DNA from 3 places in the Neobacillus sp. OS1-32 genome. Region 3 is predicted to be linked to each of the others. Evidence: a T-box and tRNA genes for the amino acid it is inferred to sense, from the RefSeq annotation. Region 3 holds a T-box; the other regions hold tRNA genes.

Region 1 (10,067 bases), 1.4 Mb from region 3:
ATAAAAATGATAGTACGTGTTGTTACTAGCGTTTTACATAATTATGATAGTAATGGAGTGGATAATTGTGAGTCACGAAGAATTGAATGATCAACTCATTGTCAGACGTGAAAAAATGGCTGAAATGCGGGCAAATGGGATTGATCCGTTTGGAAAACGCTTTGAGCGGACACATCTTGCGAAGGATATTATTGATGCCTACGAATCCTTAACCAATGAGGAACTTGAAGAAAAAAATATTTCTGTCCGTTTAGCCGGTCGGATTATGACAAAACGCGGAAAAGGAAAGGCTGGTTTTGCGCATATTCAGGATTTATCCGGCCAAATTCAAATCTATGTAAGACAAGATGCTGTTGGAGAAGAGTCGTATAAAATTTTCACCTCCGCAGATTTAGGAGATATTGTTGGAGTTGCTGGCCATGTGTTCAAAACAAAAACAGGCGAACTCTCCATAAAGGTTTTAGACTTTACTTTCTTATCAAAAGCACTTCGTCCGCTGCCTGATAAGTTTCACGGCCTAAAAGATGTGGAACAACGTTATCGTCAGCGTTATTTAGATTTGATTATGAATCAAGAGAGTAAGGAAACCTTTATTACCCGCAGTAAAATTATTCGCTCGATGCGTCGTTATCTAAATGATAATGGCTATTTAGAAGTTGAAACGCCGATGATGCATGCAATCGCCGGCGGTGCTGCGGCACGACCATTTATTACTCACCATAACGCTCTTGATATGCAATTATATATGCGGATCGCTATCGAGCTGCATCTAAAACGATTGATTGTCGGCGGCCTTGAAAAAGTCTATGAAATTGGCCGTGTTTTCCGGAACGAAGGAGTATCTACCCGTCACAATCCGGAATTTACAATGATTGAACTTTACGAAGCCTATGCCGATTTCCATGATATTATGACTCTAACGGAAAATGTAATTGCTTATGTCGCGCAAGATGTATTAGGAACGACAACGATTCAATATGGCGAATATGAAGTAAATCTTAAACCGGAATGGAAAAGGCTGCATATGGTTGATGCCATTAAGGAATATACCGGAGTTGACTTCTGGAAAGAAATGAGTGTCGAAGAAGCCCGTGCCCTTGCAAAAGAGCATGGAGTAGAAATTAACGATAATATGCAGTTTGGTCATATTGTAAATGAATTCTTCGAACAAAAGGTTGAGGAGAAGTTAATTCAACCAACGTTTATTTATGGTCACCCGGTAGAAGTTTCACCTTTGGCTAAGAAAAATGAAAAAGACCCACGCTTCACAGATCGTTTTGAGCTGTTTATTGTCGCACGCGAGCATGCCAATGCCTTCACTGAACTTAATGACCCAATTGACCAGCGAGAACGTTTTGAAGCACAGTTAAAAGAACGTGAACAAGGCAATGATGAGGCTCATATGATGGACGAAGACTATATTGAAGCTTTAGAGTATGGGATGCCGCCAACCGGAGGACTAGGAATTGGAATCGACCGTTTAGTTATGTTATTGACGAATTCCCCTTCGATCCGTGATGTATTATTATTCCCATTAATGCGTCAACGTTAATATATTAGGATTAAAAAGTGCCGCACCTGTGGCACTTTTTTCATCTTTATCCAGAATAGTGAAAATTACAACTACAACTATAACTATAACTATTACCATAAAAAACTATTGCAGAAAACTATTTATGATGGTATAGTAATTTTTGTTGTTGCCAGGCAATAGATCTTCTTTAAAAAAGAAGAAAAAATTATTGACTTTTAGTTGATAACCTGGTAATATAAAAAAGTCGCCTTTGAGCGATAATATGAGACTGATTCAACATAATAGCTTTGTTCTTTGAAAACTAAACAAACAAAAACGTCAACATAGAAAAGCGAAAGCACCCTGGTCAGCACCGTATGGCCTAGAGTGCTCCAACTGAGATAAAGGAAACACGAAGAAGCCGAAGGCATTCGATGTTGACTTATCGTAGGGCGGAGCGCGAAGGACACTAGGTGCTAGGGCGCTGTAGCTGGACAACAATAATCATTCATTTCTAACGAAATGAAGCCAACGTTAAATTTTATGAGCTAATCAACTCGAACTTTATTGGAGAGTTTGATCCTGGCTCAGGACGAACGCTGGCGGCGTGCCTAATACATGCAAGTCGAGCGAACCTTTAGGAGCTTGCTCCTAAAGGTTAGCGGCGGACGGGTGAGTAACACGTGGGCAACCTGCCTGTAAGACTGGGATAACTTCGGGAAACCGGAGCTAATACCGGATGACTCTTATTTACACATGTAGATAAGCTAAAAGACGGCGCAAGCTGTCACTTACAGATGGGCCCGCGGCGCATTAGCTAGTTGGTGAGGTAACGGCTCACCAAGGCGACGATGCGTAGCCGACCTGAGAGGGTGATCGGCCACACTGGGACTGAGACACGGCCCAGACTCCTACGGGAGGCAGCAGTAGGGAATCTTCCACAATGGACGAAAGTCTGATGGAGCAACGCCGCGTGAGCGATGAAGGCCTTCGGGTCGTAAAGCTCTGTTGTTAGGGAAGAACAAGTATCGGAGTAACTGCCGGTACCTTGACGGTACCTAATCAGAAAGCCACGGCTAACTACGTGCCAGCAGCCGCGGTAATACGTAGGTGGCAAGCGTTGTCCGGAATTATTGGGCGTAAAGCGCGCGCAGGCGGTCCTTTAAGTCTGATGTGAAAGCCCACGGCTCAACCGTGGAGGGTCATTGGAAACTGGGGGACTTGAGTGCAGAAGAGGAAAGCGGAATTCCACGTGTAGCGGTGAAATGCGTAGAGATGTGGAGGAACACCAGTGGCGAAGGCGGCTTTCTGGTCTGTAACTGACGCTGAGGCGCGAAAGCGTGGGGAGCAAACAGGATTAGATACCCTGGTAGTCCACGCCGTAAACGATGAGTGCTAAGTGTTAGAGGGTTTCCGCCCTTTAGTGCTGCAGCTAACGCATTAAGCACTCCGCCTGGGGAGTACGGCCGCAAGGCTGAAACTCAAAGGAATTGACGGGGGCCCGCACAAGCGGTGGAGCATGTGGTTTAATTCGAAGCAACGCGAAGAACCTTACCAGGTCTTGACATCCTCTGACACTCCTAGAGATAGGACGTTCCCCTTCGGGGGACAGAGTGACAGGTGGTGCATGGTTGTCGTCAGCTCGTGTCGTGAGATGTTGGGTTAAGTCCCGCAACGAGCGCAACCCTTGATCTTAGTTGCCAGCATTCAGTTGGGCACTCTAAGGTGACTGCCGGTGACAAACCGGAGGAAGGTGGGGATGACGTCAAATCATCATGCCCCTTATGACCTGGGCTACACACGTGCTACAATGGATGGTACAAAGGGCAGCGAAGCCGCGAGGCTAAGCCAATCCCATAAAACCATTCTCAGTTCGGATTGCAGGCTGCAACTCGCCTGCATGAAGCCGGAATCGCTAGTAATCGCGGATCAGCATGCCGCGGTGAATACGTTCCCGGGCCTTGTACACACCGCCCGTCACACCACGAGAGTTTGTAACACCCGAAGTCGGTGGGGTAACCGCAAGGAGCCAGCCGCCTAAGGTGGGACAAATGATTGGGGTGAAGTCGTAACAAGGTAGCCGTATCGGAAGGTGCGGCTGGATCACCTCCTTTCTAAGGATCATTTTGTTCTTGCGAACAAATAAAGAGTTTGTTGTACGTATTTTGTTTGTTTAGTTTTGAGAGAATAATCCTCTCGTTAAGTTTGCTCCTGCGCCGCAGTAGTTCGAGGAAGTATTCCTCAGCTCGTCGCAAGGCAGCTTGAAGCAAAACTAAGAAGGTCATTCATGAAGTTGATTCGTGGAAGTCGCCTTGTTTAGTTTTGAGGGAATAATCTCTCATAAAGCTATATGATCCATCACTTCGTGATGAAAATCAGTGGCCTTGTTCCTTGAAAACTAGATAATCGTAATAGAAGAAGTAACCAAGTAAGAACCGAGTATCGCCATTTTAGGTTTTAAACCTTTTAGGTCATGACAAATCAGCAGCGAGAAGGTCAAGGAAGCGAGTGAGCGAAGACCGGAGCGTGCTTAAGGGCACGTGAGGATCTGAGTGAACGAAGCTGACGCAGAGATTCGACGCTGATCATTTGTCAGAGGTTAAGTTAGAAAGGGCGCACGGTGAATGCCTTGGCACTAGGAGCCGATGAAGGACGGGACTAACACCGATATGCTTCGGGGAGCTGTAAGTAAGCGTTGATCCGGAGATTTCCGAATGGGGGAACCCCCTGCTCGTAATGGAGCAGGATCCTTACCTGAATTCATAGGGTAAGGAAGGCAGACCCGGGGAACTGAAACATCTAAGTACCCGGAGGAAGAGAAAGCAAACGCGATTCCCTAAGTAGCGGCGAGCGAAACGGGAACAGCCCAAACCGAAAGGCTTGCCTTTCGGGGTTGTAGGACACTCAACATGGAGTTACAAAGGAACGGGGTAGACGAAGCGATCTGGAAAGGTCCGCAAGAGAAGGTAAAAGCCCTGTAGTCGAAACTTCGTTCCCTCCTGAGTGGATCCTGAGTACGGCCGGACACGTGAAATCCGGTCGGAAGCTGGGAGGACCATCTCCCAAGGCTAAATACTCCCTAGTGACCGATAGTGAACCAGTACCGTGAGGGAAAGGTGAAAAGCACCCCGGAAGGGGAGTGAAAGAGAACCTGAAACCGTGTGCCTACAAGTAGTCAAAGCCCTTTAACGGGTAATGGCGTGCCTTTTGTAGAATGAACCGGCGAGTTACGATTGCATGCAAGGTTAAGTTGAAGAGACGGAGCCGCAGCGAAAGCGAGTCTGAATAGGGCGATTAGAGTATGTAGTTGTAGACCCGAAACCAGGTGATCTACCCATGTCCAGGGTGAAGGTAGGGTAACACCTACTGGAGGCCCGAACCCACGCACGTTGAAAAGTGCGGGGATGAGGTGTGGGTAGCGGAGAAATTCCAATCGAACTTGGAGATAGCTGGTTCTCTCCGAAATAGCTTTAGGGCTAGCCTCACGGCTTGGAGTCTTGGAGGTAGAGCACTGTTTGGACTAGGGGCCCTCATCGGGTTACCGAATTCAGACAAACTCCGAATGCCAAAGACTTACCCGTGGGAGTCAGACTGCGAGTGATAAGATCCGTAGTCAAAAGGGAAACAGCCCAGACCACCAGCTAAGGTCCCAAAGTATACGTTAAGTGGAAAAGGATGTGGAGTTGCTTAGACAACCAGGATGTTGGCTTAGAAGCAGCCACCATTTAAAGAGTGCGTAATAGCTCACTGGTCGAGTGACTCTGCGCCGAAAATGTACCGGGGCTAAACGTATCACCGAAGCTGTGGATGGACACCGTTGGTGTCCGTGGTAGGAGAGCGTTCTAAGGGCGTTGAAGCTGGACCGGAAGGACTGGTGGAGCGCTTAGAAGTGAGAATGCCGGTATGAGTAGCGAAAGATGAGTGAGAATCTCATCCACCGAATGCCTAAGGTTTCCTGAGGAAGGCTCGTCCGCTCAGGGTTAGTCGGGACCTAAGCCGAGGCCGAAAGGCGTAGGCGATGGACAACAGGTTGATATTCCTGTACCACCTCTGAATCGTTTGAGTGATGGGGGGACGCAGGAGGATAGGGTAAGCGCGCTGCTGGTCATGCGCGTCCAAGCAGTTAGGCTGGTGAATAGGAAAATCCGTTCACCGTGAAGGCTGAGCTGTGACGGCGAGGGAAATACAGTACCGAAGTTCCTGATTCCACACTGCCAAGAAAAGCCTCTAGCGAGATTCAAGGTGCCCGTACCGCAAACCGACACAGGTAGGCGAGGAGAGAATCCTAAGGTGAGCGAGAGAACTCTCGTTAAGGAACTCGGCAAAATGACCCCGTAACTTCGGGAGAAGGGGTGCTTTTTAGGGTGTCAAAGCCCTGAAAAGCCGCAGTGAATAGGCCCAGGCGACTGTTTAGCAAAAACACAGGTCTCTGCAAAGCCGCAAGGCGAAGTATAGGGGCTGACGCCTGCCCGGTGCTGGAAGGTTAAGAGGAGGGGTTAGCCTTAAAAGCGAAGCTCTGAATCGAAGCCCCAGTAAACGGCGGCCGTAACTATAACGGTCCTAAGGTAGCGAAATTCCTTGTCAGGTAAGTTCTGACCCGCACGAAAGGCGTAACGATCTGGGCACTGTCTCAACGAGAGACTCGGTGAAATTATAGTACCTGTGAAGATGCAGGTTACCCGCGACAGGACGGAAAGACCCCATGGAGCTTTACTGTAGCCTGATATTGAATTTTGGTACAGCTTGTACAGGATAGGTAGGAGCCTGAGAAACCGGAGCGCCAGCTTCGGTGGAGGCGTCGGTGGGATACTACCCTGGCTGTATTGAAATTCTAACCCGCACCCCTCAATCGGGGTGGGAGACAGTGTCAGGTGGGCAGTTTGACTGGGGCGGTCGCCTCCCAAAGAGTAACGGAGGCGCCCAAAGGTTCCCTCAGAATGGTTGGAAATCATTCGCAGAGTGTAAAGGCACAAGGGAGCTTGACTGCGAGACCTACAAGTCGAGCAGGGACGAAAGTCGGGCTTAGTGATCCGGTGGTTCCGTATGGAAGGGCCATCGCTCAACGGATAAAAGCTACCCTGGGGATAACAGGCTTATCTCCCCCAAGAGTCCACATCGACGGGGAGGTTTGGCACCTCGATGTCGGCTCATCGCATCCTGGGGCTGTAGTCGGTCCCAAGGGTTGGGCTGTTCGCCCATTAAAGCGGTACGCGAGCTGGGTTCAGAACGTCGTGAGACAGTTCGGTCCCTATCCGTCGTGGGCGCAGGAAATTTGAGAGGAGCTGTCCTTAGTACGAGAGGACCGGGATGGACGCACCGCTGGTGTACCAGTTGTCTTGCCAAAGGCATCGCTGGGTAGCTATGTGCGGACGGGATAAGTGCTGAAAGCATCTAAGCATGAAGCCCCCCTCGAGATGAGATTTCCCATAGCTTTAAGCTAGTAAGATCCCTGAAAAATGATCAGGTTGATAGGTCAGAGGTGGAAGCGTGGTGACACGTGGAGCTGACTGATACTAATCGATCGAGGACTTAACCAAATAGAAAAGCGGAAGCGTCCGCTTAGCGAAACTCGTTCTTATGACTTCTTCAGCATTATCTAGTTTTGAGGGAATGAACCTCAATTGAATAGTCCGGCAGTGATGGCGAGAAGGTCACACCCGTTCCCATACCGAACACGGAAGTTAAGCTTCTCAGCGCCGATGGTAGTTGGGGCACGCGCCCCTGTGAGAGTAGGACGTTGCCGGGCATAAAGTAATGGAGGATTAGCTCAGCTGGGAGAGCATCTGCCTTACAAGCAGAGGGTCGGCGGTTCGATCCCGTCATCCTCCACCATATTTTATTTCTTTGCCGGCCTAGCTCAATTGGTAGAGCAACTGACTTGTAATCAGTAGGTTGGGGGTTCAAGTCCTCTGGCCGGCACCTTTTGCCTCTTTTATCAATTTGTTGATAATGGGCCATTAGCTTAGTTGGTAGAGCATCTGACTCTTAATCAGAGGGTCGAAGGTTCGAGTCCTTCATGGCCCACCATTAAAAGCAATCGACAAAAGGTTAAACAGTATGAGCCATTAGCTCAGTCGGTAGAGCATCTGACTTTTAATCAGAGGGTCGAAGGTTCGAGTCCTTCATGGCTCACCATTTAATAATGCGGGTGTGGCGGAATTGGCAGACGCACCAGACTTAGGATCTGGCGCCGTAAGGCGTGGGGGTTCGACTCCCTTCACCCGCACCATTCAATATGCGGAAGTAGTTCAGTGGTAGAACACCACCTTGCCAAGGTGGGGGTCGCGGGTTCGAATCCCGTCTTCCGCTCCAGATTTGCCGGGGTGGCGGAACTGGCAGACGCACAGGACTTAAAATCCTGCGGTAGGTGACTACCGTACCGGTTCGATTCCGGTCCTCGGCACCATGTTAATAATGCGCCCGTAGCTCAATTGGATAGAGCGTCTGACTACGGATCAGAAGGTTATGGGTTCGACTCCTATCGGGCGCGCCATATTAACGGGAAATAGCTCAGCTTGGTAGAGCACTTGGTTTGGGACCAAGGGGTCGCAGGTTCGAATCCTGTTTTCCCGACCATTTTTTAGTTTGGGGGCCTTAGCTCAGCTGGGAGAGCGCCTGCTTTGCACGCAGGAGGTCAGCGGTTCGATCCCGCTAGGCTCCACCAAAATTATAAAAATATGTTGACAAAGACTATCATTCTTGTTAACATAAGAAAGTCGCTTTTGAGCGATGATCGTTCTTTGAAAACTAAACAAACAAAAACGTCAACATAGAAAAGCGAAAGCACCCTGGTCAGCACCGTATGGCCTAGAGTGCTCCAACTGAGATAAAGGAAACACGAAGAAGCCGAAGGCAATTCGATGTTGACTTATCGTAGGGCGGAGTGCGAAGGACACTAGGTGCTAGGGCGCTGTAGCTGGACAACAATAATCATTCATTTCTAACGAAATGAAGCCAACGTTAAATTTTATGAGCTAATCAACTCGAACTTTATTGGAGAGTTTGATCCTGGCTCAGGACGAACGCTGGCGGCGTGCCTAATACATGCAAGTCGAGCGAACCTTTAGGAGCTTGCTCCTAAAGGTTAGCGGCGGACGGGTGAGTAACACGTGGGCAACCTGCCTGTAAGACTGGGATAACTTCGGGAAACCGGAGCTAATACCGGATGACTCTTATTTACACATGTAGATAAGCTAAAAGACGGCGCAAGCTGTCACTTACAGATGGGCCCGCGGCGCATTAGCTAGTTGGTGAGGTAACGGCTCACCAAGGCGACGATGCGTAGCCGACCTGAGAGGGTGATCGGCCACACTGGGACTGAGACACGGCCCAGACTCCTACGGGAGGCAGCAGTAGGGAATCTTCCACAATGGACGAAAGTCTGATGGAGCAACGCCGCGTGAGCGATGAAGGCCTTCGGGTCGTAAAGCTCTGTTGTTAGGGAAGAACAAGTATCGGAGTAACTGCCGGTACCTTGACGGTACCTAACCAGAAAGCCACGGCTAACTACGTGCCAGCAGCCGCGGTAATACGTAGGTGGCAAGCGTTGTCCGGAATTATTGGGCGTAAAGCGCGCGCAGGCGGTCCTTTAAGTCTGATGTGAAAGCCCACGGCTTAACCGTGGAGGGTCATTGGAAACTGGGGGACTTGAGTGCAGAAGAGGAAAGCGGAATTCCACGTGTAGCGGTGAAATGCGTAGAGATGTGGAGGAACACCAGTGGCGAAGGCGGCTTTCTGGTCTGTAACTGACGCTGAGGCGCGAAAGCGTGGGGAGCAAACAGGATTAGATACCCTGGTAGTCCACGCCGTAAACGATGAGTGCTAAGTGTTAGAGGGTTTCCGCCCTTTAGTGCTGCAGCTAACGCATTAAGCACTCCGCCTGGGGAGTACGGCCGCAAGGCTGAAACTCAAAGGAATTGACGGGGGCCCGCACAAGCGGTGGAGCATGTGGTTTAATTCGAAGCAACGCGAAGAACCTTACCAGGTCTTGACATCCTCTGACACTCCTAGAGATAGGACGTTCCCCTTCGGGGGACAGAGTGACAGGTGGTGCATGGTTGTCGTCAGCTCGTGTCGTGAGATGTTGGGTTAAGTCCCGCAACGAGCGCAACCCTTGATCTTAGTTGCCAGCATTCAGTTGGGCACTCTAAGGTGACTGCCGGTGACAAACCGGAGGAAGGTGGGGATGACGTCAAATCATCATGCCCCTTATGACCTGGGCTACACACGTGCTACAATGGATGGTACAAAGGGCAGCGAAGCCGCGAGGCTAAGCCAATCCCATAAAACCATTCTCAGTTCGGATTGCAGGCTGCAACTCGCCTGCATGAAGCCGGAATCGCTAGTAATCGCGGATCAGCATGCCGCGGTGAATACGTTCCCGGGCCTTGTACACACCGCCCGTCACACCACGAGAGTTTGTAACACCCGAAGTCGGTGGGGTAACCGCAAGGGGCCAGCCGCCTAAGGTGGGACAAATGATTGGGGTGAAGTCGTAACAAGGTAGCCGTATCGGAAGGTGCGGCTGGATCACCTCCTTTCTAAGGATAAAAAG
Region 2 (10,067 bases), 1.7 Mb from region 3:
GTGCTGACTATTTTTTGAAGATGGCGGTCTGGACGGGACTCGAACCCGCGACCTCCTGCGTGACAGGCAGGCATTCTAACCAGCTGAACTACCAGACCAGATTGCGGGGGCAGGATTTGAACCTGCGACCTTCGGGTTATGAGCCCGACGAGCTACCGGACTGCTCCACCCCGCGATAATAATAAGATATAAAATTTTCCTATGCCCCATGCATAAGGACTGTCCCTTCCTCTACCAGCTTATTCAGAGGAGCTAATGCGTCGGGACAACTCGGAGTTTATTCATTGAAGCAACGCTCGTTGCTCCACCCCGCGATAATAGAAAAATATTGTTTTATTAAAACAGCCCGGCAGCGTCCTACTCTCACAGGGGCGCGTGCCCCAACTACCATCGGCGCTGAGAAGCTTAACTTCCGTGTTCGGTATGGGAACGGGTGTGACCTTCTCGCCATCACCGCCGGACTATTTAGCTGACACTATTTTATTATAATGTCTTTTTGAAATTTTTCAAGGGGAAATCTAAATTTTTTCATTCCCTCAAAACTAGATAATACAGAAGAAGTTCCATTGAAGAACGAGTTCGCTTTCTGATTCATGTCTAGCTCCAGCGTCCAGCAACTAGTGTCTTTCGGTCTTTTCCCTACGATAAGTCAACATTGAATCGTTTCACTCTTCGTGTTTCCTTTATCTCAGTCAAAGCCCACCACAAGGAACACTTCGTCAGCGTAGGCATCGCACGAGGAAAAAGCATTAGCTTTTTCGAGGAAGCCATACGTTGCTAAGCGGACGCTTCCGCTTTTCTATTTGGTTAAGTCCTCGATCGATTAGTATCAGTCAGCTCCACGTGTCACCACGCTTCCACCTCTGACCTATCAACCTGATCATTTTTCAGGGATCTTACTAGCTTAAAGCTATGGGAAATCTCATCTCGAGGGGGGCTTCATGCTTAGATGCTTTCAGCACTTATCCCGTCCGCACATAGCTACCCAGCGATGCCTTTGGCAAGACAACTGGTACACCAGCGGTGCGTCCATCCCGGTCCTCTCGTACTAAGGACAGCTCCTCTCAAATTTCCTGCGCCCACGACGGATAGGGACCGAACTGTCTCACGACGTTCTGAACCCAGCTCGCGTACCGCTTTAATGGGCGAACAGCCCAACCCTTGGGACCGACTACAGCCCCAGGATGCGATGAGCCGACATCGAGGTGCCAAACCTCCCCGTCGATGTGGACTCTTGGGGGAGATAAGCCTGTTATCCCCAGGGTAGCTTTTATCCGTTGAGCGATGGCCCTTCCATGCGGAACCACCGGATCACTAAGCCCGACTTTCGTCCCTGCTCGACTTGTAGGTCTCGCAGTCAAGCTCCCTTGTGCCTTTACACTCTGCGAATGATTTCCAACCATTCTGAGGGAACCTTTGGGCGCCTCCGTTACTCTTTGGGAGGCGACCGCCCCAGTCAAACTGCCCACCTGACACTGTCTCCCACCCCGATTGAGGGGTGCGGGTTAGAATTTCAATACAGCCAGGGTAGTATCCCACCGACGCCTCCACCGAAGCTGGCGCTCCGGTTTCTCAGGCTCCTACCTATCCTGTACAAGCTGTACCAAAATTCAATATCAGGCTACAGTAAAGCTCCATGGGGTCTTTCCGTCCTGTCGCGGGTAACCTGCATCTTCACAGGTACTATAATTTCACCGAGTCTCTCGTTGAGACAGTGCCCAGATCGTTACGCCTTTCGTGCGGGTCAGAACTTACCTGACAAGGAATTTCGCTACCTTAGGACCGTTATAGTTACGGCCGCCGTTTACTGGGGCTTCGATTCAGAGCTTCGCTTTTAAGGCTAACCCCTCCTCTTAACCTTCCAGCACCGGGCAGGCGTCAGCCCCTATACTTCGCCTTGCGGCTTCGCAGAGACCTGTGTTTTTGCTAAACAGTCGCCTGGGCCTATTCACTGCGGCTTTTCAGGGCTATGCACCCTAAAAAGCACCCCTTCTCCCGAAGTTACGGGGTCATTTTGCCGAGTTCCTTAACGAGAGTTCTCTCGCTCACCTTAGGATTCTCTCCTCGCCTACCTGTGTCGGTTTGCGGTACGGGCACCTTGAATCTCGCTAGAGGCTTTTCTTGGCAGTGTGGAATCAGGAACTTCGGTACTGTATTTCCCTCGCCGTCACAGCTCGAGCCTTCACGGTGAACGGATTTTCCTATTCACCAGCCTAACTGCTTGGACGCGCATGACCAGCAGCGCGCTTACCCTATCCTCCTGCGTCCCCCCATCACTCAAACGATTCAGAGGTGGTACAGGAATATCAACCTGTTGTCCATCGCCTACGCCTTTCGGCCTCGGCTTAGGTCCCGACTAACCCTGAGCGGACGAGCCTTCCTCAGGAAACCTTAGGCATTCGGTGGATGAGATTCTCACTCATCTTTCGCTACTCATACCGGCATTCTCACTTCTAAGCGCTCCACCAGTCCTTCCGGTCCAGCTTCAACGCCCTTAGAACGCTCTCCTACCACGGACACCAACGGTGTCCATCCACAGCTTCGGTGATACGTTTAGCCCCGGTACATTTTCGGCGCAGAGTCACTCGACCAGTGAGCTATTACGCACTCTTTAAATGGTGGCTGCTTCTAAGCCAACATCCTGGTTGTCTAAGCAACTCCACATCCTTTTCCACTTAACGTATACTTTGGGACCTTAGCTGGTGGTCTGGGCTGTTTCCCTTTTGACTACGGATCTTATCACTCGCAGTCTGACTCCCACGGGTAAGTCTTTGGCATTCGGAGTTTGTCTGAATTCGGTAACCCGATGAGGGCCCCTAGTCCAAACAGTGCTCTACCTCCAAGACTCCAAGCCGTGAGGCTAGCCCTAAAGCTATTTCGGAGAGAACCAGCTATCTCCAAGTTCGATTGGAATTTCTCCGCTACCCACACCTCATCCCCGCACTTTTCAACGTGCGTGGGTTCGGGCCTCCAGTAGGTGTTACCCTACCTTCACCCTGGACATGGGTAGATCACCTGGTTTCGGGTCTACAACTACATACTAAAGATCGCCCTACTTAAGACTCGCTTTCGCTGCGGCTCCGTCTCTTCAACTTAACCTTGCATGCAATCGTAACTCGCCGGTTCATTCTACAAAAGGCACGCCATTACCCGTTAAAGGGCTTTGACTACTTGTAGGCACACGGTTTCAGGTTCTCTTTCACTCCCCTCCCGGGGTGCTTTTCACCTTTCCCTCACGGTACTGGTTCACTATCGGTCACTAGGGAGTATTTAGCCTTGGGAGATGGTCCTCCCAGCTTCCGACCAGATTTCACGTGTCCGGCCGTACTCAGGATCCACTCAGGAGGGAACGAAGTTTCGACTACAGGGCTTTTACCTTCTCTTGCGGACCTTTCCAGATCGCTTCGTCTACTCCGTTCCTTTGTAACTCCATGTTGAGTGTCCTACAACCCCGAAAGGCAAGCCTTTCGGTTTGGGCTGTTCCCGTTTCGCTCGCCGCTACTTGGGGAATCGCGTTTGCTTTCTCTTCCTCCGGGTACTTAGATGTTTCAGTTCCCCGGGTCTGCCTTCCTTACCCTATGAATTCAGGTAAGGATCCTACTCCATTACGAGCAGGGGGTTCCCCCATTCGGAAATCTCCGGATCGACGCTTACTTACAGCTCCCCGAAGCATATCGGTGTTAGTCCCGTCCTTCATCGGCTCCTAGTGCCAAGGCATCCACCGTGCGCCCTTTCTAACTTAACCTCTGACAAATGATCAGCGTCGAATCTCTGCGTCAGCTTCGTTCACTCAGATCCTCACGTGCCCTTAAGCACGCTCCGGTCTTCGCTCACTCGCTTCCTTGACCTTCTCGCTGCTGATTTGTCATGACCTAAAAGGTTTAAAACCTAAAATGGCGATACTCGGTTCTTACTTGGTTACTTCTTCTATTACGATTATCTAGTTTTCAAGGAACAAGGCCACTGATTTTCATCACGAAGTGATGGATCATATAGCTTTATGAGAGATTATTCCCTCAAAACTAAACAAGGCGACTTCCACGAATCAACTTCATGAATGACCTTCTTAGTTTTGCTTCAAGCTGCCTTGCGACGAGCTGAGGAATACTTCCTCGAACTACTGCGGCGCAGGAGCAAACTTAACGAGAGGATTATTCTCTCAAAACTAAACAAACAAAATACGTACAACAAACTCTTTATTTGTTCGCAAGAACAAAATGATCCTTAGAAAGGAGGTGATCCAGCCGCACCTTCCGATACGGCTACCTTGTTACGACTTCACCCCAATCATTTGTCCCACCTTAGGCGGCTGGCTCCTTGCGGTTACCCCACCGACTTCGGGTGTTACAAACTCTCGTGGTGTGACGGGCGGTGTGTACAAGGCCCGGGAACGTATTCACCGCGGCATGCTGATCCGCGATTACTAGCGATTCCGGCTTCATGCAGGCGAGTTGCAGCCTGCAATCCGAACTGAGAATGGTTTTATGGGATTGGCTTAGCCTCGCGGCTTCGCTGCCCTTTGTACCATCCATTGTAGCACGTGTGTAGCCCAGGTCATAAGGGGCATGATGATTTGACGTCATCCCCACCTTCCTCCGGTTTGTCACCGGCAGTCACCTTAGAGTGCCCAACTGAATGCTGGCAACTAAGATCAAGGGTTGCGCTCGTTGCGGGACTTAACCCAACATCTCACGACACGAGCTGACGACAACCATGCACCACCTGTCACTCTGTCCCCCGAAGGGGAACGTCCTATCTCTAGGAGTGTCAGAGGATGTCAAGACCTGGTAAGGTTCTTCGCGTTGCTTCGAATTAAACCACATGCTCCACCGCTTGTGCGGGCCCCCGTCAATTCCTTTGAGTTTCAGCCTTGCGGCCGTACTCCCCAGGCGGAGTGCTTAATGCGTTAGCTGCAGCACTAAAGGGCGGAAACCCTCTAACACTTAGCACTCATCGTTTACGGCGTGGACTACCAGGGTATCTAATCCTGTTTGCTCCCCACGCTTTCGCGCCTCAGCGTCAGTTACAGACCAGAAAGCCGCCTTCGCCACTGGTGTTCCTCCACATCTCTACGCATTTCACCGCTACACGTGGAATTCCGCTTTCCTCTTCTGCACTCAAGTCCCCCAGTTTCCAATGACCCTCCACGGTTGAGCCGTGGGCTTTCACATCAGACTTAAAGGACCGCCTGCGCGCGCTTTACGCCCAATAATTCCGGACAACGCTTGCCACCTACGTATTACCGCGGCTGCTGGCACGTAGTTAGCCGTGGCTTTCTGGTTAGGTACCGTCAAGGTACCGGCAGTTACTCCGATACTTGTTCTTCCCTAACAACAGAGCTTTACGACCCGAAGGCCTTCATCGCTCACGCGGCGTTGCTCCATCAGACTTTCGTCCATTGTGGAAGATTCCCTACTGCTGCCTCCCGTAGGAGTCTGGGCCGTGTCTCAGTCCCAGTGTGGCCGATCACCCTCTCAGGTCGGCTACGCATCGTCGCCTTGGTGAGCCGTTACCTCACCAACTAGCTAATGCGCCGCGGGCCCATCTGTAAGTGACAGCTTGCGCCGTCTTTTAGCTTATCTACATGTGTAAATAAGAGTCATCCGGTATTAGCTCCGGTTTCCCGAAGTTATCCCAGTTTTACAGGCAGGTTGCCCACGTGTTACTCACCCGTCCGCCGCTAACCTCGAGGAGCAAGCTCCTCTTGATTCGCTCGACTTGCATGTATTAGGCACGCCGCCAGCGTTCGTCCTGAGCCAGGATCAAACTCTCCAATAAAGTTGAGTTGAAATAGCTCATAAAATTTAACGTTGGCTTCATTTCAATAAAGAAATGAATGATTATTGTTTGTTGACGTTTTTGTTTGTTTAGTTTTCAAAGAACCATCCAACTAATTAAAGTGGAGCGGGTGATGGGAATCGAACCCACAACAACAGCTTGGAAGGCTGTGGTTTTACCACTAAACTACACCCGCATATAATAATAATTTACTAACCACATTTTGCTTACGAATCTTCATGCCTCTTCCTCTTCAAGTTTAATCAAGGATGTTTTATGCGTCGAGGCAACTCGAAGTGAATCCATAGGTGCTTTTGCTCATGGCTGTGGTTTTACCACTAAACTACACCCGCATACATTATAAGATGAGGTTGATTATTTTGAATGGTCGGGAAAACAGGATTCGAACCTGCGACCCCTTGGTCCCAAACCAAGTGCTCTACCAAGCTGAGCTATTTCCCGTTAATATGGCGCGCCCGATAGGAGTCGAACCCATAACCTTCTGATCCGTAGTCAGACGCTCTATCCAATTGAGCTACGGGCGCGTTTTTAATAACCAACTTTTAAATAATATCACAAGCACATTGGTTTGTCAATGTTTTTTTGGTGCGGCCGAGAGGACTTGAACCTCCACGGTGTTGCCACCACTAGGCCCTCAACCTAGCGCGTCTGCCATTCCGCCACGACCGCATTATCAACGACGAGATTCATCTTAGCAGATATATTTCTATATTTCAAGAGGTAAATTCTGGTGCGGGTGAAGGGAGTCGAACCCCCACGCCTTGCGGCGCCAGATCCTAAGTCTGGTGCGTCTGCCAATTCCGCCACACCCGCATTTTTTGAAATGGCTGGGCTAGCAGGATTCGAACCTGCGAATGACGGAGTCAAAGTCCGTTGCCTTACCGCTTGGCTATAGCCCAACAATAATAAATTATTATGGAAAGAAACAGGAAATGGACTAAACCTCATCTCCCATTTCTGATGACCCCTACGGGATTCGAACCCGTGTTACCGCCGTGAAAGGGCGGTGTCTTAACCGCTTGACCAAGGGGCCGAAAATGTTTATTAAACGGAGAAGGAGGGATTTGAACCCTCGCGCCGCTTACGCGACCTACACCCTTAGCAGGGGCGCCTCTTCAGCCACTTGAGTACTTCCCCTATATGGCTCCGCAGGTAGGATTCGAACCTACGACCGATCGGTTAACAGCCGATAGCTCTACCACTGAGCTACTGCGGAAAAATAAAATGTATTCCATACTCATTGCATAAATTGTGTCCCCGCCTCAGTATGCTTATTCAAGCAGCGTCTCGGCGTGTACAACTCGCAGCTTTTCCACGACGCTTTGCTCGTCTTTACCACTGAGCTATTGCGGAATAAAACTAAAAAATAAGGCAGATGCCTTATCGACTCTTTACATTATAATGACGGGAGAAGTTAAAGTCAATAAGATTTATAGTAGAAATAAATGGAACGGAGCATATTTATTTTAGAATAACTTCCTTCACTTTTGCTAATTTGCCCCTGCACCTTCCGCAAACAAATCTGCTCGTGTTGATACTTCTTTTTCTCTGATAGGTAAGATGGCAATTGGTACATTGATAGACGAGAAATTTTTTCACGGGACGTTTTGCTTTGGCTTCCGGGAGCTGATTACAAAAACGGGGTGCACCTACTTTTTTTAATAACTGCTTAAAATCCTTATCACGGTGTTGGTGTCCTTTTCCTTCAAGATGAAGATGGTAATGACATAATTCGTGCTTAATGATCCCGATTAATTCCTTATGGCCAAGCTGCTCTAGATATCTCTTATTTATTTCTATATTATGGGTTCCCAGAAGATAGCGGCCCCCGGTGGTTCTTAATCTGGTGTTAAAAACTGCCCTATGCTTAAATGGCTTGCCGAATGAATCGATGGATATCTTTTCAACTAATAATTGCAGTTCTACATCATTCAATTTTCCGCTCCCTCGCTTCTGTAAGAACGTGACAACCTATTATAGCATATATTATTTATACACTTAATGAAAATCCACTTTGGGAGGTTTCATTATGCCGACTTGGTTTCAAAACCAAATGAAAAGAGCCTTTTTTGAAAAAAACCGCCATCAGATCAAATTATTAAACCAATGTTGGTTTTTTTACAGAAAAAAACACTGCTCATAATAAAAGCGTAAGCGCCTTGGATAATTCCAATGGGCAACAAGGAAGCTGGCCCAAAGGCTGCTATTAGTCTTCTTGGCAGTTTGATTTTAGAACCAAAGAAGTCCCAGGCGCTTTCACTATATTAAAAAACAGTGTTTTTTCTTTTGATCAGGACGGTTGCAACATTGTTAGGGCCACGCGTCCTTTTTTCATATCGACAGAATCAACCCAGACTGTGACAACGTCTCCCACGGAAACGATGTCCATTGGATGCTTTACAAAGCGTTTGCTAAGCTTGGAGATGTGAACAAGCCCATCCTGCTTTACTCCGATATCGATAAATGCACCAAAGTCGACTACATTTCGGACCGTTCCCTGCAGTTCCATCCCCGGTTTCAAATCCTCCAGTTTTAAAACATCTTTTTTCAACAGTGGACGAGGCAGGTCATCACGCGGATCTCTTTCCGGCCTCATTAATGCATCGACGATGTCTTTTAGAGTTAATTCACCTATGGCCAACTCTACAGATACAGCCTTTAAGTCGAGTCCATTTAAAGCATTTTTCAACTCTTCCGTTCCTAGATCTGCCGTGGTAAAACCTAGGTTCGTTAAAAGTTTCTTAACCTCATCATAGTTTTCCGGGTGAATTGCGGTACGGTCTAACGGTTCTTGCCCATCAAGCACCCTGAGGAAACCAATTGCCTGTTCATACGTTTTAGCTCCAAGCCGAGGGACCTTCTTTAACTGTGCCCTGCTGGTGAATTTTCCTTCCTCCTCCCGCAGCTTGACGACATTATTTGCAGCCGTCTTGGTCAGCCCGGAAACATATTGCAGCAATGATGCGGAAGCAGTATTGACATTAACACCAACCTGGTTAACTGCCGTTTCCACAACAAAATGTAACGATTCAGAAAGCCGTTTTTGCGATACGTCATGCTGATATTGTCCGACTCCTACCGATTTTGGATCAATTTTGACTAATTCAGCCAGCGGGTCCTGCAGGCGGCGGGCAATCGAAACGGCACTTCTTTCCTCAACATGCAAATCCGGAAACTCTTCACGTGCCAAATCCGATGCGGAATACACACTAGCGCCAGCTTCATTTACGATAATATAGAAAATTTCTTCATCCATTTCTTTTAAAATATCCGCAACAAATTGCTCTGTTTCCCTCGAGGCCGTGCCGTTTCCAATGGCACACATTTCTACTTTGTAATCTCGCAGGATTTTGATTAATTTTTCACGAGCTTCCTTCGTTTTTGAAACAGGGGGATGCGGATAAATTACATCAATTTTGAGTACTTTTCCAGTTTCATCGACGACAGCCAGCTTGCAGCCAGTCCGATAAGCAGGGTCCACTCCTAAAACCATTTTCCCTTTTAGCGGCGGTTGTAAAAGCAAATTCCTTAGATTTTCGGAAAAAATATGTATCGCTTGTTCTTCCGCCTTTTCAGTTAATTCGTTACGGATCTCCCGCTCGATTGAAGGCTGAATTAATCGTTTATAGCCGTCTTCAATTGCTTCTTGAACAATTGCGGTCGCAGGAGTATTTTCTTTTTTTACCCATTTTCTGGTTAGATAAGAAAGAATGAAGTCAACATTCATTTTGATCGATACTCTGAGAATGTCTTCTTTTTCACCACGATTCAAGGCCAAAATGCGGTGAGGAACAATTTTACTTACCGGTTCTTCATACTCATAGTACATTTCGTAGACATTTTTTTCATCCTTCTCCGCATCCTTAACCGCAGAGACGACGGAACCAGATTTAAATGTTTCGCGGCGAATCCACTTGCGGCCGTCCGCATCATCAGACACCATTTCGGCAATGATATCCCGCGCCCCGGCAATGGCATCATCGACAGTGAGCACTTCTTTTTCATCGGACAAAAATTCTTTTGCCTTCTCTTCAACGCTCTCGGTTGAAAAAGTAAGCAGCCACTCCGCCAATGGTTCGAGACCTTTTTCTTTGGCAACCGTTGCCTTTGTCCGTCGCTTTTGTTTATAAGGACGGTATAAATCTTCGACCTCTTGCAGCTTCTCCGCTTTGACGATTGTCCGTTGCAGTTCTTCGGTTAATTTCCCTTGCTCAGCAATAATTCGTAATACTTCTTCTTTTCGCTGATCAAGGTTTTGGAGATATTGC
Region 3 (10,067 bases):
CTGATCACCAAGAAACTCATAGAATTCATCCATTTGATGTGAGTCTAAATCAAAATGCGACATTTTTTCAGCAATATCATCATAGGCAAGGACGCCGACTTTTTTTCCTACTTCTGTTAATTGTTGTTTCACCTGTTCTAAGGTCAATTCATTCTCGACCTCCTGTGACCGGGCTGATTTTTCAGCAGCCATAGGAAACCCTCCTTCCAAAATCAAAGACAGTAAACTAAATCTATAATGATTTACGCAATTGAATAATTTCATTTGCAATAATAGCTGCTTTTAAATAATCCTTTTGCCGTTCTGCCTCTTTCTGTTTTTCCTCTTTTTCCTTTATCATTAACATTTTTTTGTAATTCAACACCTGTTTGATATAATCAGATAATTCCTGGTCGGTTAACTCTTCATTAATCGACAACATTTCAATATTTGCAACCATTCTTCTAAGATTATCATCTTGTATATAGGTTAAAAAGGCAGCAGGATCTGGTTGTGAGTGCTCTTCATAAAATTCCAGCAGATAAGTGACAATTGCCTGATGCTCATCAATATTAAATGTATTTCCTGCAAGCAAATCCTGGACTTTATATACCATGTCACGATCTTTTAGCATATGAGCAATTATATATTGCTCTGCAGAATAATGGGCAGGTTTTAATTCTTTTGCTTGTCTAGGGATAACAGCAGGTTTAAATGGCTGCCCGGTTTTTCCTTTGGCTTTCCTTTTTTCAGCAAAGTAATATTGCTTTTGCTGCTGCTTTAAAGCATCTAATGAAAGAGAAAATTCATCCGCCAACTGCCGTAAATAATGATCTCTTTCCACTGCCATTGGCAATTTGCTGATTTCTTTTATTATTTCTTCGATATAGTTTAGCCTATCTCCTTCATTTTGCAGGTTTTTTCCCCTGCGGAAATAAAGAAATTTAAAGCCCATCCAGGTTAAACTGGCCTCAATCACTTCGTGACGAAATTTATCGGGGCCATTTTTTTTAATGTACTCATCCGGATCCATACCTTCAGGCATCAGCGCAACTTTTATCTCAAAACCAGCATCCTGTAAATGCAATCCTGCGCGATATGCCGCTTCAATCCCGGCATTATCGGAATCATAACAAATAATCACGGATTGGACGCCTTGACGTAACAGCGAAATATGCTCATCCGTCAACGATGTACCCATTGTGGCAATGCCGTTTTCGACCCCAGCACGACTTGCTGCTATACAATCGGCAAAGCCTTCAAATAAAACGGCATGACGCAATTTTTTGATACTGGATTTTGCCTGATGATAATTGTATAAAATTTTGCTTTTATTAAAGATTGCCGTTTCGGGACTATTTAAATATTTAGGGTCTTCGCCCCCAAGCGATCTCCCGGAAAAAGCAATCGTATTTCCATTTCGGTCAAATATTGGAAACATAATTCGATCTCTGAAGCGATCAAAAAATGTTCCATCTCTCTCACGCTTTATGATAAGTCCTGCTTTTTCCATTAATTCAGCGGAGAAATTTCTTTTTAAAAGAAAATGGGCGACAAAGTCCCAAGAGTTTAGCGAATAGCCTAGTTGAAATTGATCGATTGATTCCCGGCTAAAACCTCTTTGATAAAGATACTCCAACGCATGCTGACCTTCTTTTGTATTGACCAGCAAATGATGGTAAAATTTACGTAACAGCTCATGAGCATCTTTCATTGCTTGCAGCTCTTTAGACTGTTTATTCTCCGTTTGTGCGATGTTTAGCTTGATCTCAAGGTCAATATTCGCCCGGGAGGCTAGTTTGATTACGGACTCTTGAAATGAAATGCCCTCTAGCTCCATTAAGAAAGTAAAAACATTTCCACCAGCACCACAGCCAAAGCAATGGAAAATCTGCTTATCGGGTGAGACCGAAAAAGAAGGAGTACTTTCTCCATGGAAGGGGCATAATCCGAAGTAATTTCGTCCCTGTTTTTTTAATTGAACATAGTCACTGATAATTTCAACTATATCTACAGCCTGACGAATTTGGGTTATCTTTTCTTCGGAAATACGTTCTGCCATGAAAACAACTCCATTTTGCTAACAACATTTATTCGACATACATCCGCTAAATCCCTTCAATTTTCGACAAAATTTCATTGTCAATCGCAAACGATCTTCAGATTGAAAAGAATTTGGTCTCTTTAAGGTATTAACATATTCCTGTTGGCCTATGTACTCCCATCTTGATGATCATAGGAAGCCGCATTAAGAGTCCAACTTCATATCCTGAAACAGGTTCGACAATTTCCGCCTTATCCGGACAGGGTTTGGAGTAACCATATAAATTGTCGGAACAGCTTTTTTCTTTTTATTAATTCTACATTACTCTGCATATTCCTTCTTTAATGTCTATTTTTATCATGAAAACATTACAACAAGTGAGTGGTTTAGACATATTTTAGGGGGATTTTATCTAATAAGCATTTTTGTTTTCATGAAAAAGAGAGATAGGATTTATGTCGAATTTTTTAAGAGACAAATATGGTATCTGACTTGACATCTGACAGTAAATAGTTTATTCGTTCCCATGCAAGTCTAAACCTAAAAGATTCATTTTTATCACAATTTTTTATTATAGTATATTTATGATCAATTTGCCACAACTTTTGCTTACTTTTTTCATTAGAAAACACATAATCAAAAGATTATGTGTTAAGCTTTTCCTTTATAAAAATAGCTAAGAATAACATTGGCTGTTTCCTCTACTGCCTTATTGGTTACATCGATAACTGGACAGTTAATTTTGGTCACGACCTGCTCAAAAAAGTCTATTTCTTCTCGAATTCGATTGATATTGGCATAACTTGCTTGATCATTTAACCCTAAAGAAATTAACCTCTCTCTGCGGATATGATTTAATTTTTCAGGGCTGATTTTTAACCCAAAGCACTTTTCTTTCGGTACCCGATAAAGTTCCTCAGGCGGGTCAACCTCCGGCACAAGCGGCACATTGGCGACCTTTAGGCGCTTATGTGCGAGGTATTGCGATAATGGCGTTTTCGAGGTCCTCGATACGCCAATTAACACAATATCCGCTTTTAAAATTCCCCGGGGGTCTCTGCCATCATCATATTTGACGGCAAACTCGATTGCTTCGATCTTTTTGAAATAATCCTCGTCCAGTTTTCTCACAAGGCCTGGCTCAAATAAAGGCGTCTTACCGGTAAAAGCTTGAATATTATCGATGATTGGACCGATGAGGTCAACAGCCACAATTCCCTCTTTTTCCGCCCGCTTTAGCATATATGTGCGCATTTCTGGTTTTACCAGAGTAAATGCGACCATCCCCTTGTCTAATGAGACGAGGGACAATACTTCATCAATATGTTCCTTATCTTCAACATAGGGAAATCGTTTCAAAGTCATTCCGGAGCCGTTAAACTGACTAATAGCTGCTTTCGTCATTAATTCTGCTGTTTCCCCAACTGAATCGGATACGACATAAATAATTGACGTATTCATTCCCTTTCATCATCCCCTCTGAAAAGCAACATTTTATTCTTCGCCCAGAGCAACAAATGCCCTGGTTATATTCGTTTTCGTTATTCTTCCGATTACCTCAAACCCGTGATCTGTCTTTTTAACAACCGGGAGGGCATCAATTTGTTTTTCAATTAACTTTTTGGCAACATCAATTAAAAGGTCCTCCCGTTCACACATCGTGATGTTTGGCATACGCGTCATGATGATATGTACAGGAATGGTTGTCAGTTCCTGTTTTCCAATGCTGGCCCGTAGTAAATCTTTTCTGGATAAAACCCCAACTAAATGCGAACCTTTGTCTACGACGAATAATGTCCCTACATCCTCTAAAAACATTGTGCAAATGGCATCATAAACCGAAACGTTTTCATTTACGACAACCGGAATGGATTGGTATTCTTTCACATAAATTTTTTGCAGATTTTCAGTTAATAATTGCGTTCCTGATTTTCCCGTGTAAAAGTAGCCAACCCGCGGCCTAGCATCCAGGAACCCAGCCATCGTTAAAATGGCTAGATCTGGACGCAATGTTGCCCGAGTTAGGTTTAATTGCTCGGCAATGTGTTCTCCCGTTATCGGGCCGCTTTCTTTGACGATTTGCAATATCTGCTCCTGACGTTTTGTTAGTTCTATTGTCCTCACCACCCATTAGACCATTGAATGTTTCATTTTAATACCTGATCTTTTCATGCAAAAAGCTAATTAGCTCTGTAATTGGCAGGCGAGTTTGTTCCATTGTATCCCGGTCTCTGACGGTTACCATTTTGTCCTCGATGGAATCAAAATCATAGGTGATACAGAATGGTGTACCGATTTCATCGTGGCGGCGGTAACGTTTACCGATGGAACCAGACTCATCATAATCTACATTAAAATGCTCAGAAAGGGCTGCAAAAACTTCCTTGGCTCCTTCAGACAGCTTTTTCGATAATGGCAGAACAGCAGCCTTAAATGGAGCAAGCGCCGGATGGAAATGCATAACAGTTCTGGAAGTGCCGTCTTCAAGTTGTTCCTCATCATAAGCATCAATTAAAAAGGCTAAGGTAACCCGGTCTGCACCAAGTGAAGGTTCGATACAGTAAGGAATATACTTTTCATTTGTGTCGGGATCCAGGTAGTGGAAGTCCTCACCGGAATATTCCATATGCTGTTTTAAATCGTAATCGGTTCTCGAAGCAATTCCCCAAAGCTCACCCCAGCCGAACGGAAACTTATATTCAAAGTCTGTGGTTGCATTACTGTAATGGGAAAGTTCTTCCTCAGAGTGATCGCGGAGTCTTAAGTTATCTTTTTTGAGGCCTAATGAAAGCAGCCAGTTTTCGGCAAATTGCTTCCAATAGTCAAACCATTTTAATTCTTCTCCCGGCTTGCAGAAAAACTCCAACTCCATTTGTTCAAATTCTCTTGTACGGAAGGTAAAATTCCCCGGTGTAATTTCATTTCTAAAGCTTTTTCCAATTTGCGCGATACCAAACGGCAGTTTCTTCCTCATGGTTCTTTGGACATTTTTAAAGTTAACAAAAATTCCTTGTGCCGTTTCAGGGCGCAGAAAAATCTCGTTTGTGCTAGTTTCCGTCACTCCCTGGAAGGTTTTGAACATTAGATTAAATTGCCTGATGCCGGTAAAATCATGACTTCCGCAGTCGGGGCAGGCAATATGATGTTCCTTGATTAATTCTTCCATTTTCGTAAATGGAAGACCATCAACAACCATTTCGATCCCTTTTTCTTCAAGGGCATTTTCAATTAATTTATCGGCACGATGCCGCGCTTTACAATTCTTGCAATCAATCATTGGGTCATTAAAGTTGCCGATATGTCCAGAAGCTTCCCATGTTCTCGGATTCATTAAGATACTTGCATCTAAGCCGACGTTTAACGGCGTCTGTTGGACGAATTTTTTCCACCAGGCCTGCTTTATATTGTTTTTAAATTCAACTCCTAATGGGCCGTAATCCCAAGTGTTTGCAAGACCGCCGTAAATTTCTGAGCCTGGGAAAATAAACCCTCTGTGCTTTGCGTGAGAAACGATTTGTTCCATGGTTACATTCATTTTTTCGATAACTCCTTTTATTGAATTAGTCAATGAAAAAACTCCCGCCTCTATGCTTTTACGCATAGGGACGAGAGTTAACCCGCGGTTCCACCCTATTTGCCGGCAGCTGCCGGCCTCTTTTCATGTAATCAAATTGCTCCGGAACGCCTTCCTTAAGCTTCTATACCCTAGCTCACACCATCCTAGGTTCGCTTTTATAGATTGTGCCTAAGTACTACTTTCCTTCAGCGCAATTATTAATTTTATTGAGTATAATAACCAAAACAAACAATAATGTCAACAAATTCTATAAAAGATTTCGAAAATGGGCCATTGAGTCGAGAAATTTTTTCGATTTCAGATGCAGTCCTGAATATTCGTCATAATAGGCATCGATCACCTTTTTGAGTTCGGCTTTGGTCGTGTCTTTTACAGAGATGCTCCCTAAACGTGACAAATCAAAATAATAAAAGAGCCGCAACAATTTAACAGCAGCTGGTGAAATTTTAAAATGATAGGGGTCATGCTCCAGACAACGATGGCAGATAAACCCGCCTTCACGAATGGAAAAAGAAAAATGTCCGGAAGACTGGCCGCAAACAGAACATTGGTTTAAGACCGGATATAATCCTAATACATTTAGCATTTTCATTTCATAAATATCGATCAAAATATCCGGATCATACCCCTCATTCATTAGATTTAGAGTCTGATATAATAACTCAAAATGAAATGGATTCGGTTTCTTCTCGTCGGTACATTTATCGGTTAATTCAACGATCAGGCTTGCATAGGCGGTTAAAAAAATGTCTTCACCAATCGAACGAAAAGATGTGATGATTTCACCTTGCTGTAAACCGCTTAAACCGGTTCCTTTTTGAATGAGAAAATAACCGTAAGTAAAAAGCTGGGTAATGGAGGAGAGACGGCTGTTCGGCTTTTTTGCCCCTCTGGCCATCACGCCGATTTTCCCCCATTCCCTGGTATACAAAGTGACAATTTTATTGGTTTCACCATAATCAGTTGCTCTAATGACGATGCCTTCACACTTCTGAAGCATAATGTCACCATCCCAAACTAAATAGCCGGGCACGGCACCTTTTACTATAGAAACACTAATCCAGAAACCCACACCTTGCCAATAAGGCGGTGTGAGAAGAGCTAAACTAAACTACATTCAAATTAGAAAATGTTTATTTATATCTACAACTGGTTAGAATGAATTTCTTTATGCGGCGCTCCGCCCCTTTTCAATTAGAAGTGTGCGGCTACTAGAAAATAGGATTATCCATTTGTGCTAGCTCTTCATTCGAATTACCGGGTATTTCTTGGTTTTCCTTCTCAAGTTCTTTAAAGAGAAGATATGTGTCGATATTACCGGTCTGGGTAAATACTTTCCACGTTAAATCCAACACGAAAACCCCACCTTTCAATTTTTAGACTAGCGTATTTTTGGGTCCTAAAGCTTACAATTATCTTGGCCTGCCCACACTAAAATCATAAGACGTAAATTTTGTAAATGCGGTCCATGCATATTCTTAAAACTTGAGTAATATTCTAGATAGGGCGAACGGATTAGTACTCATCTTCATTAAAGCCGTACTCGCGCAGTTGTGACATTTTATTCCGCCAATCCTTTTGAACTTTTACCCACAATTCTAAAAACACTTGTGAACCAAGCAGATTTTCAATATCAACGCGGGCACGCTTGCCAATCTCCTTTAACATGCTGCCTTTTTTTCCAATAATGATTCCTTTTTGCGAATCGCGTTCGACAATGATTGTGGCCATGACATGAATAATATTCCTGCCCTCTTGCCGCTCAATTTTATCGATCACTACGGCTAAGGAATGAGGAATTTCTTCCCTGGTTAAGTGAAGTGCTTTTTCGCGAATCAGTTCGGAAATGATAAACCTTTCTGGATGATCAGTTACTTGATCTGCCGGGTAATATTGCGGTCCCTCAGGTAAAAACCCTTTAATTTGTTCCAAAAGACGCTCGACATTATTTCCCTCTAATGCCGATATAGGAACGATTTCTTTAAAGGAAAATTTTTCTTTATATGATTCGATTATCGACAATAATTCATCCGGATGAATCTTATCAATTTTATTTATGACCAGAAAAACAGGTGTGTTGATCGTGCGAAATTTTTCAATGATAAATTCTTCGCCACGTCCAAATCCTTCTTCAGCATTTACCATAAACAAAACTAGATCGACTTCTTTAAGAGTGTTTTGGGCCACCTTCATCATAAAATCGCCTAATTTATGCTTTGGCTTATGGATACCCGGCGTGTCGATAAAAATCATTTGGGCATCTTCCTGCGTGAGAACACCTTGTACTTTATTCCGAGTAGTTTGTGGTTTATCGCTCATGATCGCAATCTTTTGACCGATGACCCGATTAAGGAAGGTAGATTTCCCAACATTTGGTCGGCCAATGATGGAGATAAATCCCGATTTATAAGCAGCTCTTTCAGTTCGATTATTTTCCATTTAAATCATCCGCCATGAACGCACCAGGTAATAAATCCTCAACAGTTAGCTCCAAAATATCCCCTTTTAGATTTGTCAGGATCACCTTCATATCTTTAGGACATAATTCAGCCATTACTTGCCGGCAGGCTCCACAAGGGGAGCATGGACGAAGAGTATCGGCAACCACAGCGATCATTTTAAAATCCCTGTCGCCTTCTGAAACCGCTTTAAAAATAGCAGTCCGTTCACCGCAATTACACATGCTATAGGCAGCATTTTCGATATTACAGCCATGATATACTTTTCCATCCGCAGTTAGCAGGGCAGCTCCTACTCCAAATTTAGAATATGGAACATATGCTTTTTCCCTAGCTTTTTTTGCTTCTTCAATTAGTTGCTTGATTTTCACTAGTCTTACTTCCTTTCCAGCAATAAGCCTGCTGTTTCTATATTTTACATTAAAAATCAGATAAAATCATTACTTGTAGCAAAAAAGTAATAAAAAAATTGGAATTTTCACAAAAGTCTAATTTTGTCCTTGAAATAATTTGCTATGATTTTATCAAAGGCCATTCAATAAACCTATATCATGTGAAACTTCAATCAGCACGTTTTATTACTTGTTAATTCAGGATAAATAACTTTCGAATATACGGGTAATAAATCAGGACGCCGACGATAATCGAGAGGACAGCATATACAAGCACAGCTCCCGCTGCCATGTCTTTTGCCTGCTTTGCCAGCGGATGATATTCCGGACTTGTCAGGTCCACGACTCTTTCAATTGCACTGTTCAATAATTCTAAAGCAAACATGCCTCCGATTGCAAAAAGAATGACGATCCATTCGATTATCGAAATGGAAAAGTAAACAGAAATAAACACCACGACCACCGAGCATAGCAAATGGATCCGCATGTTTCTTTCTTGCAGAAGGCCGATAAAAAGGCCATTTACCGCAAAAGAAAAAGAGCGTAAAACCGAATGAGATTTGTGATTATCGTGTAAGTCCATATTCGTTTAAGATTTCCTTCTGCAGCGTAAACATTTCTTTTTCATCCGCCTCGTTCATATGGTCATAGCCTAGAAGATGCAAAAAACCGTGAACTGCCAAGAAGCCAAGTTCCCGGGCAAAAGAATGGCCATATTCCGCTGCCTGTTCTTTCGCTTTTGGTACCGAAATAATAATGTCCCCTAAGACACGGGGCAGCCCAGCCCCCAGCACTTCAACCTCTCCTTCTCCCATCTCTTCCATGGCGAAAGAGATAACATCTGTCGGGGCATCCTTATCGCGATATTCGCGGTTAATTTCCTGAATTCGCTCATTCGTCACAAATGTTACGGAAACCTCACTATGCTCCTTAATATTTTGCTTTTGCGCTGCAAAATTTAACAGCCTTTCGATTTCAAGTAATTGCTGCTCCGTCAATTCTTTCGTTTCATCCATAGTATCAATCAGTAAGGTCATGCCTGTTTCACCTTCTTTGTCATTTCTGGATATTCTATTCTTGAATGGAATATCCCCTTTAATGTCTCACATAATGCATGTGTTACGGTGTCAATTTCCTTAAATGTTAAATCACATTCATTAAATTGGCCGTCCTCCAAGCGGTCGGTCACTATTTTTCTTACCAGTGTTTCAATTCCTTCTGGTGTGGGCTGTGATATGGAACGTACAGCTGCCTCGACACTGTCGGCAATCCCGACAACCGCCGATTCTTTTGATTGTGCTTTCGGACCGGGATAGCGATAGGCCGCCTCATCAACATCCGGATCATTTTGCAATGCCTTATGGTAAAAATATTTTAATAAGGTTGTCCCGTGATGCTGTTCAGCAATCTCAATAATTTCCTTTGGCAAATGATGCTTTTTTAATATTTCTGAGCCGTCAGTAACATGAGCAATAATGATACTTGCACTTTTCTCCGGAGGCAGGCGGTCATGCGGATTATCGTGGTGCATTTGGTTCTCAATAAAAAAGTTCGGCCGCCGTGTTTTTCCAATATCATGGTAGTAGCTTCCTACCCGCGCCAAAAGGCCGTTGGCA

What was found. The T-box of region 3 lies ahead of RCG24_RS01780 (glycine--tRNA ligase). A T-box ahead of a tRNA ligase gene usually reads a tRNA of that ligase, here a tRNA-Gly.
Region 1: it encodes a tRNA-Gly, which carries the amino acid that the T-box ahead of RCG24_RS01780 (glycine--tRNA ligase) is inferred to sense. The anticodon was not compared.
Region 2: it encodes a tRNA-Gly, which carries the amino acid that the T-box ahead of RCG24_RS01780 (glycine--tRNA ligase) is inferred to sense. The anticodon was not compared.

What each region holds. Positions count from the first base shown of each region.
Region 1 covers NZ_CP133263.1:3,227,344-3,237,410, reverse strand. The annotation lists gene lysS (lysine--tRNA ligase) at 68-1,552, shown strand; rRNA gene RCG24_RS16155 (16S ribosomal RNA) at 2,078-3,627, shown strand; rRNA gene RCG24_RS16150 (23S ribosomal RNA) at 4,111-7,050, shown strand; rRNA gene rrf (5S ribosomal RNA) at 7,143-7,259, shown strand; tRNA gene RCG24_RS16140 (tRNA-Val) at 7,270-7,345, shown strand; tRNA gene RCG24_RS16135 (tRNA-Thr) at 7,360-7,432, shown strand; tRNA gene RCG24_RS16130 (tRNA-Lys) at 7,465-7,540, shown strand; tRNA gene RCG24_RS16125 (tRNA-Lys) at 7,573-7,648, shown strand; tRNA gene RCG24_RS16120 (tRNA-Leu) at 7,658-7,742, shown strand; tRNA gene RCG24_RS16115 (tRNA-Gly) at 7,751-7,825, shown strand; tRNA gene RCG24_RS16110 (tRNA-Leu) at 7,831-7,919, shown strand; tRNA gene RCG24_RS16105 (tRNA-Arg) at 7,930-8,006, shown strand; tRNA gene RCG24_RS16100 (tRNA-Pro) at 8,013-8,089, shown strand; tRNA gene RCG24_RS16095 (tRNA-Ala) at 8,102-8,177, shown strand; rRNA gene RCG24_RS16090 (16S ribosomal RNA) at 8,504-10,053, shown strand.
Region 2 covers NZ_CP133263.1:3,000,680-3,010,746, forward strand. The annotation lists tRNA gene RCG24_RS14845 (tRNA-Asp) at 22-98, opposite strand; tRNA gene RCG24_RS14850 (tRNA-Met) at 102-175, opposite strand; rRNA gene rrf (5S ribosomal RNA) at 345-461, opposite strand; rRNA gene RCG24_RS14860 (23S ribosomal RNA) at 804-3,745, opposite strand; rRNA gene RCG24_RS14865 (16S ribosomal RNA) at 4,229-5,778, opposite strand; tRNA gene RCG24_RS14870 (tRNA-Gly) at 5,901-5,974, opposite strand; tRNA gene RCG24_RS14875 (tRNA-Pro) at 6,164-6,240, opposite strand; tRNA gene RCG24_RS14880 (tRNA-Arg) at 6,247-6,323, opposite strand; tRNA gene RCG24_RS14885 (tRNA-Leu) at 6,383-6,468, opposite strand; tRNA gene RCG24_RS14890 (tRNA-Leu) at 6,528-6,612, opposite strand; tRNA gene RCG24_RS14895 (tRNA-Gln) at 6,624-6,698, opposite strand; tRNA gene RCG24_RS14900 (tRNA-Glu) at 6,761-6,832, opposite strand; tRNA gene RCG24_RS14905 (tRNA-Ser) at 6,849-6,936, opposite strand; tRNA gene RCG24_RS14910 (tRNA-Asn) at 6,941-7,015, opposite strand; gene RCG24_RS14915 (SprT family protein) at 7,261-7,734, opposite strand; gene cmpA (cortex morphogenetic protein CmpA) at 7,829-7,942, shown strand; gene RCG24_RS14925 (Tex family protein) at 8,090-10,067, opposite strand, start outside.
Region 3 covers NZ_CP133263.1:337,961-348,027, reverse strand. The annotation lists gene rpoD (RNA polymerase sigma factor RpoD) at 1-192, opposite strand, end outside; gene dnaG (DNA primase) at 233-2,041, opposite strand; gene RCG24_RS01790 (pyruvate, water dikinase regulatory protein) at 2,675-3,484, opposite strand; gene RCG24_RS01785 (transcriptional regulator CcpN) at 3,518-4,150, opposite strand; gene RCG24_RS01780 (glycine--tRNA ligase) at 4,176-5,558, opposite strand; T-box leader at 5,622-5,798, opposite strand; gene recO (DNA repair protein RecO) at 5,848-6,600, opposite strand; gene RCG24_RS01770 (YqzL family protein) at 6,812-6,955, opposite strand; gene era (GTPase Era) at 7,116-8,039, opposite strand; gene RCG24_RS01760 (cytidine deaminase) at 8,029-8,430, opposite strand; gene RCG24_RS01755 (diacylglycerol kinase family protein) at 8,645-9,034, opposite strand; gene ybeY (rRNA maturation RNase YbeY) at 9,018-9,488, opposite strand; gene RCG24_RS01745 (HD family phosphohydrolase) at 9,485-10,067, opposite strand, start outside.